Regions from separate parts of the Mesorhizobium sp. M0491 genome, predicted to be linked through region 2. Evidence: predicted binding sites of a transcription regulator. Region 2 holds the regulator's gene; the other holds the start of a gene.

Region 1 (4,429 bases), on a different contig from region 2:
GTCAAAACTCTTTTCGGCGCCCTTGTGCACGCCGCCGATGCCGCCGGTGGCGAACACTTTTATGCCGACCATATGCGCCGCGATCATCGTGGCGGCGACCGTGGTGCCACCGGTGCGCCCTTGCGCCACGGCAAAACCGAGATCGGCGCGCGACAGTTTCATGGCGTCGCCCGTCATCGCCAGCGATTCGCGCTCGCCGTCCGAAAGCCCGATCTTTATGCGGCCGCCAACCACGGCGATGGTCGCCGGCACGGCGCCGCCGTCGGTGATGATCTTTTCGACATCGGCCGCCATGGCGCCATTGTCGGGGTAGGGCATGCCATGGGTGATGATGGTGCTTTCCAGCGCCACCACCGGCCGCCCGGCAGCCAGGGCCTGCGCCACCGGCGCGTGGATGTCGATGAAGGGGCGGGCGGTCTCAGGGGTCATCAGGGTCTCCAATCCGGAATGCAGCGCGTCCGTCGGGACATCAGGCAACATCGTGGCACTATGAATTTGCCGGTCTCATGCCACTTCCCTGGCATCCGGCACAAGAGCCAATGCCTCAGTGAAATCAGCCGCGGTGAACTCCGGAACGGCGTTGGCGCTTTCGATGGCAAGCGTCGCCCCGGCAATGCCTTCGCGCAGTGCTGACCGCAGGGGCAGTCCGCGCAGCAAAGCAGCGACCGTTGCGCCCGCCAGGGCATCGCCGGCCCCGGTGACGTCAGCGACCTTTCTTGGCGGCGGCGGCAGGATCGAGAAGGCGCCGGCTTCATCGAAGCCCAGCATGGGCTCGCTGCCCGCCGTCACCACGCCGCTGACGAGGCCGCTGCATCGCAACCCGTCGACGACCTCGCGCTCCGTGGCAGTCGCGGCGACGCCGGCCAGCACCATGGCCTCGCGCCGGTTCATGAAGACGAGCGAGAGCTCCTTCAGCACCGGTATCAGCCGCGTTACCTTGGCAGGCGAAATTGCAATGGCGAAAACCGGCTTGCCCGTGGCGAGCGCGACCAGCCGTTCCAGCGCCGAAGAGGGCAGGTTGGCGTCGCACAGGATCGCATCGGCGGCAGCGATCACCTCCCGCACCTTGGAGCGCCTGATCTGCTTGGGAAACGCCAAATCATAGAGCGCCATGTCGGCAAAGCCGACGATCAGCTCGCCTTCGCTGTCGATCAGCGCCGTGTAGCTCGGTGTCGTGCGGTCGAGGAAGACCGCCGACAGGTCGGTAATGCCTGCCTCGGCAATGGCTCGCGAAACGGTGTCGGCAGCGGCATCGCCGCCGCGAACCGATATGAGCGACGCGGAGACGCCGCGCCGCACCGCACTGCGCAAAGCGTTGAAGACCCCGCCGCCGACATCCTCGCGCATCGTGCCGGGATTGGAGGCAGCCGGCACGTAAGCGCCGGACACCTGGCCGCGCCGGTCGATATGGGCGCCGCCTACGGCCAGTATTTTCGCGGATTTCAGCATGCCGGCGATATGACCTTTGTTATTCCAGCCGCACAAGCGCTAGGCTGTGCAACGGAGCTTCGCATGCAAGGCGGCGATTCGGCAGATCGAAACAACCGAGCCGTCTGGCCCAACGTGTGGTGCATCCCTGATCGAATCCTTGGACAAAAAAAGAACAAATCCGGATATTGTTTGTTTTTCAGATATTTGACCCCTCTTGCCAAATGAGAACAAAAAAGGTACAAATAGGCAGGGATTACGGATTGTCCGGCCTTCATTGACGACCAAGGGGTGATGTATCATGGCTCAGAATTCTTTGCGGCTGGTAGAGGACAAGGCAGTGGACAAATCAAAGGCTCTGGATGCGGCGCTGTCGCAGATCGAGCGGGCTTTCGGCAAGGGCTCGATCATGCGGCTCGGCGCCAACGATCAGGTCGTCGAGATCGAAACGGTGCCGACCGGCTCGCTTGGCCTAGACATCGCGCTTGGTGTTGGTGGCTTGCCGCGCGGCCGCATCATCGAGATCTACGGGCCGGAAAGCTCGGGCAAGACGACGTTGGCGCTGCACACCGTTGCGGAAGCCCAGAAGAAGGGCGGCATCTGCGCCTTCGTCGATGCCGAGCATGCGCTCGATCCGGTCTATGCCCGCAAGCTTGGCGTTGATCTCGAAAACCTCCTGATCTCGCAGCCCGACACCGGTGAGCAGGCGCTGGAAATCTGCGACACGCTGGTGCGCTCCGGCGCCATCGACGTGCTGGTGGTCGATTCGGTCGCGGCGCTGACGCCACGCGCCGAAATTGAAGGTGAGATGGGCGATTCGCTGCCCGGCCTGCAGGCCCGCTTGATGAGCCAGGCGCTGCGCAAGCTGACCGCGTCGATCTCGCGCTCCAACACCATGGTCATCTTCATCAACCAGATCCGCATGAAGATCGGCGTCATGTTTGGTTCGCCCGAGACCACGACGGGCGGCAACGCGCTGAAATTCTACGCTTCGGTGCGTCTTGACATCCGCCGCATCGGCTCGATCAAGGACCGCGACGAGGTTGTCGGCAACCAGACCCGCGTCAAGGTGGTCAAGAACAAGCTGGCGCCGCCCTTCAAGGTGGTCGAATTCGACATCATGTTTGGTGAGGGCGTGTCCAAAACCGGCGAACTGGTCGATCTCGGGGTCAAGGCCGGTATTGTCGAGAAGTCTGGCGCCTGGTTTTCTTATAATTCGCAGCGTCTCGGCCAGGGCCGCGAAAATGCCAAGCTGTTCCTGCGTGACAATCCCGACACGGCACGCGAGATCGAGTTGTCGATCAGGCAGAATGCCGGGCTGATCGCCGAGAAATTCCTCGAGAATGGCGGCCCTGAGCGCGGCGAAGACGACGGTTTCGAGGAAGAATCCGGCGCCATGTAACAGCTTCGTGCGCGATGCCGGCCGGAGTTCGGCCATAATCGCGTTCTATTATCTCAGGCTTATGTAATTGAGTTCCGCGTTATTGCGTTTCGAAACCGCCGGCCCAGTGCCGGCGGTTTTGCGTTTTGGCGGCGAAAACAGGCCGGTTCGAATGGCCGGCAAAGGCCGTGGATTGGACCAATTCCGTGTTTCTGGACAGGGTGAGGCGCGGCGGCTAAAAGGCCAAGTCCTAATCTTCTAAAAACGCAGAGCCCATTTCCGCCGGTTTGCCGGCGGCTCTTCCGAAAAGGCAGCATTCATGAGTGGCGTGAACGAGATCCGGTCGACATTTCTCGACTACTTCCGCAAGGAGGGTCACGAGATCGTCGCGTCGAGCCCGCTGGTGCCGCGCAACGATCCGACACTGATGTTCACCAACGCCGGCATGGTGCAGTTCAAGAATGTCTTCACCGGTTTGGAGAAGCGGCCCTATTCGCGCGCGTCGACCGCCCAGAAGAGCGTGCGCGCCGGCGGCAAGCACAACGATCTCGACAATGTCGGCTACACGGCACGCCATCTGACCTTCTTCGAGATGCTCGGCAATTTCTCCTTCGGCGACTATTTCAAGGAGCGCGCCATCGAGCTTGCCTGGAACCTGATCACCAGGGAGTTCGGGCTGAACAAGGACAAGCTGCTGGTCACCGTCTATCACACGGACGACGAGGCGGCCGGTTTCTGGAAGAAGATCGCCGGGTTTTCCGACGACCGCATCATTCGCATCGCGACATCGGACAATTTCTGGGCGATGGGCGATACCGGACCCTGCGGGCCGTGCTCGGAGATCTTCATCGACCGCGGCGAGCACATCTGGGGTGGTCCTCCCGGCAGCCCGGAGGAAGATGGCGACCGTTTCCTGGAATTCTGGAACCTGGTGTTCATGCAGTATGAACAGGTGACGAAGGAGGAGCGGATCGACCTGCCGCGCCCCTCGATCGACACCGGCATGGGCCTGGAGCGCATGGCGTCCATCCTGCAAGGGGTGGAAAGCGTCTTCGAGACCGATCTGTTCCGCCACCTGATAGACGCCGCCTCGTCCGCGATCGGGCATGGTCCCGACAAGGAGACTGTCGCGTCCTACCGGGTCATTGCCGATCATCTGCGCTCGTCCTCCTTCCTGGTCGCCGATGGCGTGCTGCCTTCGAACGAAGGCCGTGGCTATGTCCTGCGTCGCATCATGCGCCGCGCCATGCGTCATGCGCAGTTGCTCGGTGCCAACGAACCGCTGATGTGGAAGCTGGTGCCGGCGCTGGTGCGCGAAATGGGTCAGGCCTATCCGGAACTGCTGCGCGGCGAACAGTTGATCACCGAGACGCTGAAGCTCGAGGAGACCAGGTTTCGCAAGACGCTGGTGCGCGGCCTCGGCCTGCTTTCGGAGGCGACCGAAACGCTTCATGCCGGCGACATGCTGGACGGCGAGACGGCCTTCAAGCTCTACGACACCTATGGCTTCCCGCTCGATCTGACGCAGGACGCGCTGCGCCAGCGCAGCATCTCTGTCGATCTTGCCGGCTTTACCAATGCGATGGAGCAGCAGAAGGCCGAGGCGCGCAAGCACTGGGC
Region 2 (4,429 bases):
CTACGAACTGGCCGAGAAGCTGGTCGACTTCGAGGATTATTTCCGCCGCTGGCGCTTCAATCATGTCACCACGGTGGAGCGCATCATCGGCCTGAAACGCGGCACCGGCGGCACGTCGGGTGCTTCGTATCTGAAGAAAATGCTCGAGGTCGTGCTGTTCCCGGAACTGTGGACGGTCCGCACCCGGCTCTGACATCATCGAAATGAGAACAGGCACACTGAGGGGACGCGCTGTGGCGGAAAACCCTTCGCGAACAACCGGGGACTGACCGACCATGAGTGGAATTCCTGATCTCGCCGCAGTCGAAGCGATGGATGCCACGGATCCGCTGCGGGCCATGCGCGACCGTTTCATTCTGCCGGAGGGGATGATCTATCTCGACGGCAATTCACTGGGGGCAGCGTCTCATGCCGTTTTCAGCGAGCTGCAGCAGGCGGCGACCCAAGAATGGGCCCAGGATCTCATCCGAGCTTGGAACACCGCCGGATGGTTCGAGATGCCAATCGAACTCGGCGACCAGCTCGGACGCCTGATAGGAGCCGCGGCCGGCCAGACCGTTGTCTGCGACACGACATCGACCAACATCTACAAGGTGCTGCATGCGGCGCTGGAGATGCGGCCCGGCCGGTCGGCCATCGTCGCCGAAGGTGACAGTTTTCCCACCGACCTGTACATCGCCGAAGGCGTGGCCTCGACCCGGGATGGCGTCCTGCTGCGCCTCGCGGGTGTCGACGCGCCGACCATCGAAGAGCTGATCGACGAAAACGTCGCGGTGGTGCTGGTCAATCACGTCAATTACAAATCGGGTGAACTGCGCGACATGGCGGCGCTGACGCGCAAAGCTCATGCGGCCGGAGCGCTGATCGTCTGGGATCTTTGCCACACCGCCGGCGCCCTGCCCGTCGAGCTCGATCACGCAAATGCCGATTTCGCCATCGGCTGCACCTACAAGTACCTCAACGGCGGTCCGGGCGCACCGGCCTTCATCTATGCCGCGCAGCGCCACCACGGCGATATCAGCCAGCCGCTCAGCGGCTGGTGGGGCCATGCGCGGCCCTTTGCCTTCGAACGGGGTTATGTTGCCGGCACCGGCATCCGCCGCTTTTTGTGCGGCACTCAGCCGATCCTGTCGATGCGGGCGCTCAAAGGCGCGCTTGCCATCTGGAATGACGTCGACATGGCGGCATTGCGAAAGAAGAGTGTCGCGTTGACAGAACTGTTCATCCAGCTCGTCGAAGCCAGGTGCGGCGCCTACGGTCTCACGCTGGAGACCACCCGCGACGCGACCAGGCGCGGCAGCCAGGTGTCGTTCCTTCACGATCACGGCTATCAAATCATGCGGGCGCTGATCGAGCGCGGCGTCATCGGTGATTTTCGTGCGCCATCGACCATCCGTTTCGGCTTCACGCCGCTCTATGTCGGCTACAAGGATGTGTGGCTGGCGGTTGAGGTGCTGGAGGATATTCTGCGCACGGGCGCATGGAAGGACCGCCGTTTCGCGGTCAAGGAAGCCGTTACCTGACGCAACGATCCCCGCGATCCACCGCCGCCGCCCTCACTGCCTGGCAGATGACGGAGGGCTGAATTTCCAGCCACAAATGCCAACAGACGTTGGCGTTTTGGCTCCGTTTCGTTCACGGCAAACGAACGTCCCGAAGATTGATATCGTCCTTTGTGGAGGTCGATAGACTAATAATGCCAAGCCTTGGGTCGAGGATGAGCCACAGGTCATTAACCATAATAATTTCAATGTGAGCAGGCGCATCGCCGTGCCTAGCGCCTGTTGATCGCGACCCGCTGGCAAGCGCCAAATAATTTCAGCAGCCTTAACAAATTCATTAAACTTTAAACGGTTGCAGAACACAACTGGAACAGATAGGGTTTGTTCTGGGTTTGTTTTTCGATTCTGGTTTCAGGTAACCTGGGGGCCGCCATGCTGACGCGCAAGCAACATGAACTGCTGATGTTCATCCATGAACGCCTGAAGGAGAGCGGCATTCCGCCATCCTTCGACGAGATGAAGGAGGCGCTTGACCTTGCCTCCAAATCCGGGATTCATCGGCTGATCACCGCACTTGAGGAGCGCGGCTTTATTCGCCGGTTGCCCAACCGGGCACGCGCGCTGGAAGTGCTGCGATTGCCGGACTCGATCGCGCCCGGTCTCAACGCGGCAAAGAAGTTTTCGCCAAGCGTCATCCAGGGCAGTCTCGGTCAGGGTGGCGCCCTTGGCCGGCAGATCAAGCCGGCGCCTTCGCGGATGCCCTCGCCCGGCAATGATGACGATGCGGTCTCCGCCGTGTCGATCCCGGTCATGGGCCGTATCGCCGCCGGTGTGCCGATCGATGCCATCCAGCATCAGACGCATTCGATCTCGGTGCCGCCGGACATGATCATGGGCGGCGCCCACTATGCGCTGGAGGTCAAGGGAGACTCGATGATCGAGGCCGGTATCTTCGACGGCGACACCGTCATCATCCGCAATGCCGACACGGCGAGCCCCGGCGAGATCATCGTGGCGCTGGTCGATGAAGAGGAAGCGACGCTGAAGCGGTTCCGCCGCAAGGGCGCTTCGATTGCTCTCGAAGCCGCCAATCCGGCCTATGAAACCCGTATTTTCGGCCCGGACAGGGTCAAGGTGCAAGGCAAGCTCGTCGGCCTGATCCGCCGCTACTGAGGCGGCTGTGGGTTGGCCGCTGGCTTCTCCGGTTTCTTGAAGGGTGCCAGCCCCCTTGCCTCACGAGAGTATTTGCGTTGCGTGTGCCAGGGCCGATATGGGCTGTCCACCGCGAAGCTGATCGTCGCCGGCGTGGTCGCCGATTGGCGATCGAAGAAGACCGCGGCACTGCCTTTGCGAGCCAGTTGCCGCTTGGTGATGACGAGAACCAGCGGATTGTGACAGGCGTCATACGCGGTGGCGTCATTGATGACGATCAGCTCGGCGAAGCCGCAGGCTTTCCAGGTGTCCTTGCGGTCCTCGACATAGGCAATGATCGCACCGGACATGTGCCTGGCCACGCAAACGCCTGAGGAGCAATAAAACGGCGATCCCAGCGGCAGATCAACGGCATCCGCGACATCGAATTGCCCATCGCTGTTGTCGAACACCTCTGGCACGACGATGGTTTCTGATGTCAGGGCGCGTTTCCAGTTGTCGACGGTGAATTCGTTCGGCCGTTCCCGGCTGACGGCAAGCTCGCCGCCACCGATCGGCAACGCCACCAGCCGGGCGTCTTCCGAGATCAGCACATCCGGCGTGCGCGTATCCGAGACGGTCAGCAAGCCTGCCAGCGCGAGTGGCAGAGCAGCGAGCCGCAGCCAAGTTGTCGCCATCGTCGCGATGACCAGGGCAATTGCCACCAGCAGGACCGAGTGTTGGGAAATCAGCCCGACTCCATCGACAGGCGAACGCTCGGAGATCCAGCCCGATATGGCGATCATCATCGTCAGGCCCTTGCCCATCAGGTAGAGAGCCGGCCAATCCAATCCGAAAGGCATCAGCAGCGCGCTGGCGACGGCCAGGAACATGACGACGGTGACGATCGGCATAACCGCGAGATTGGCAAACAGGCTGAGCGGCGACACACGCTGAAAATGCCAGATGGCAAACAGCGTCGTGGCGCTGCCGGCGATGATCGAGGTCATGGCAAGGCCGGTTGCCGCCAGCACGAACTTTCGCGTCAGGAAACCGGGCATGGATCGCTTTGGCGGCGGCGGCCTTGCTTTTCCCGCGCGGTGATCGGCCCAGCCGGCATAGGCGCCGACCAGAGCCGCGGTCGCGGCGAACGACATCTGAAAACTCGGGCCGACCACCTCATGCGGCGACACCACGATGACGGCGATCGCCGAGATCGCCAGATTGCGCATGGTGAGTGCTGCTCGATCGAACAGCACGGCAATCAGCATCACCGCCAGCATGATGAAGCTGCGCTCGGCGGCAACGACGACTCCAGAGATGATGAGATAGGCCGCGATCGAGAACAGCGCGGCGGCAGCGGCATACTTCTTGACCGGGCGACGCGCGGAAAAGTCGGGAAACAAGGCGAAGGCGCCGCGCAGCAATCCCATGATGGTGCCCGCGACCAGCGCCATGTGCAGTCCCGAAATGGAGATGATGTGGTAGATGCCGGTACGTCGCATCGCCTCATTGATCTCATCGGGAATGCCGGCGCGCACGCCGACGATGAGCGCCGCGGCGATCTCGCCTTCGGCGCCGCCGACGCTGGCCCTGATATGGTCGGCGATACCTTCACGGGCTTTTTCCACACTGGAGGAAATTCGGGCCGACAGCGGCATGTCGCCATCGTCGCTAACGACAAGCTTTGGATTGCCGAGAAAGAATCCGCTGCCGCCGATGCCGGCAAAATAGCTGTCGAAGGAGAAATCATAGCTGTCCGGCCGCACCGGCCCGGTCGGCGGCAAAAGCTTGGC

What was found. Region 2 encodes LexA, which represses DNA repair genes until DNA is damaged. Its sites were predicted from a motif close to TGTTCNNNNTGTGTTCNG; they were not measured.
Region 1: recA (recombinase RecA) is a predicted target of LexA. The motif match lies at 1,655-1,672, and genes of this name have one in related genera.

Annotation. Positions count from the first base shown of each region.
Region 1 covers NZ_JAMYRE010000003.1:317,099-321,527, reverse strand. The annotation lists gene NKI69_RS05530 (pseudouridine-5'-phosphate glycosidase) at 1-429, opposite strand, end outside; gene NKI69_RS05525 (carbohydrate kinase family protein) at 505-1,449, opposite strand; gene recA (recombinase RecA) at 1,730-2,830, shown strand; gene alaS (alanine--tRNA ligase) at 3,129-4,429, shown strand, end outside.
Region 2 covers NZ_JAMYRE010000008.1:226,793-231,221, forward strand. The annotation lists gene kynA (tryptophan 2,3-dioxygenase) at 1-193, shown strand, start outside; gene kynU (kynureninase) at 276-1,523, shown strand; gene lexA (transcriptional repressor LexA) at 1,935-2,675, shown strand; gene NKI69_RS13015 (ComEC/Rec2 family competence protein) at 2,669-4,429, opposite strand, start outside.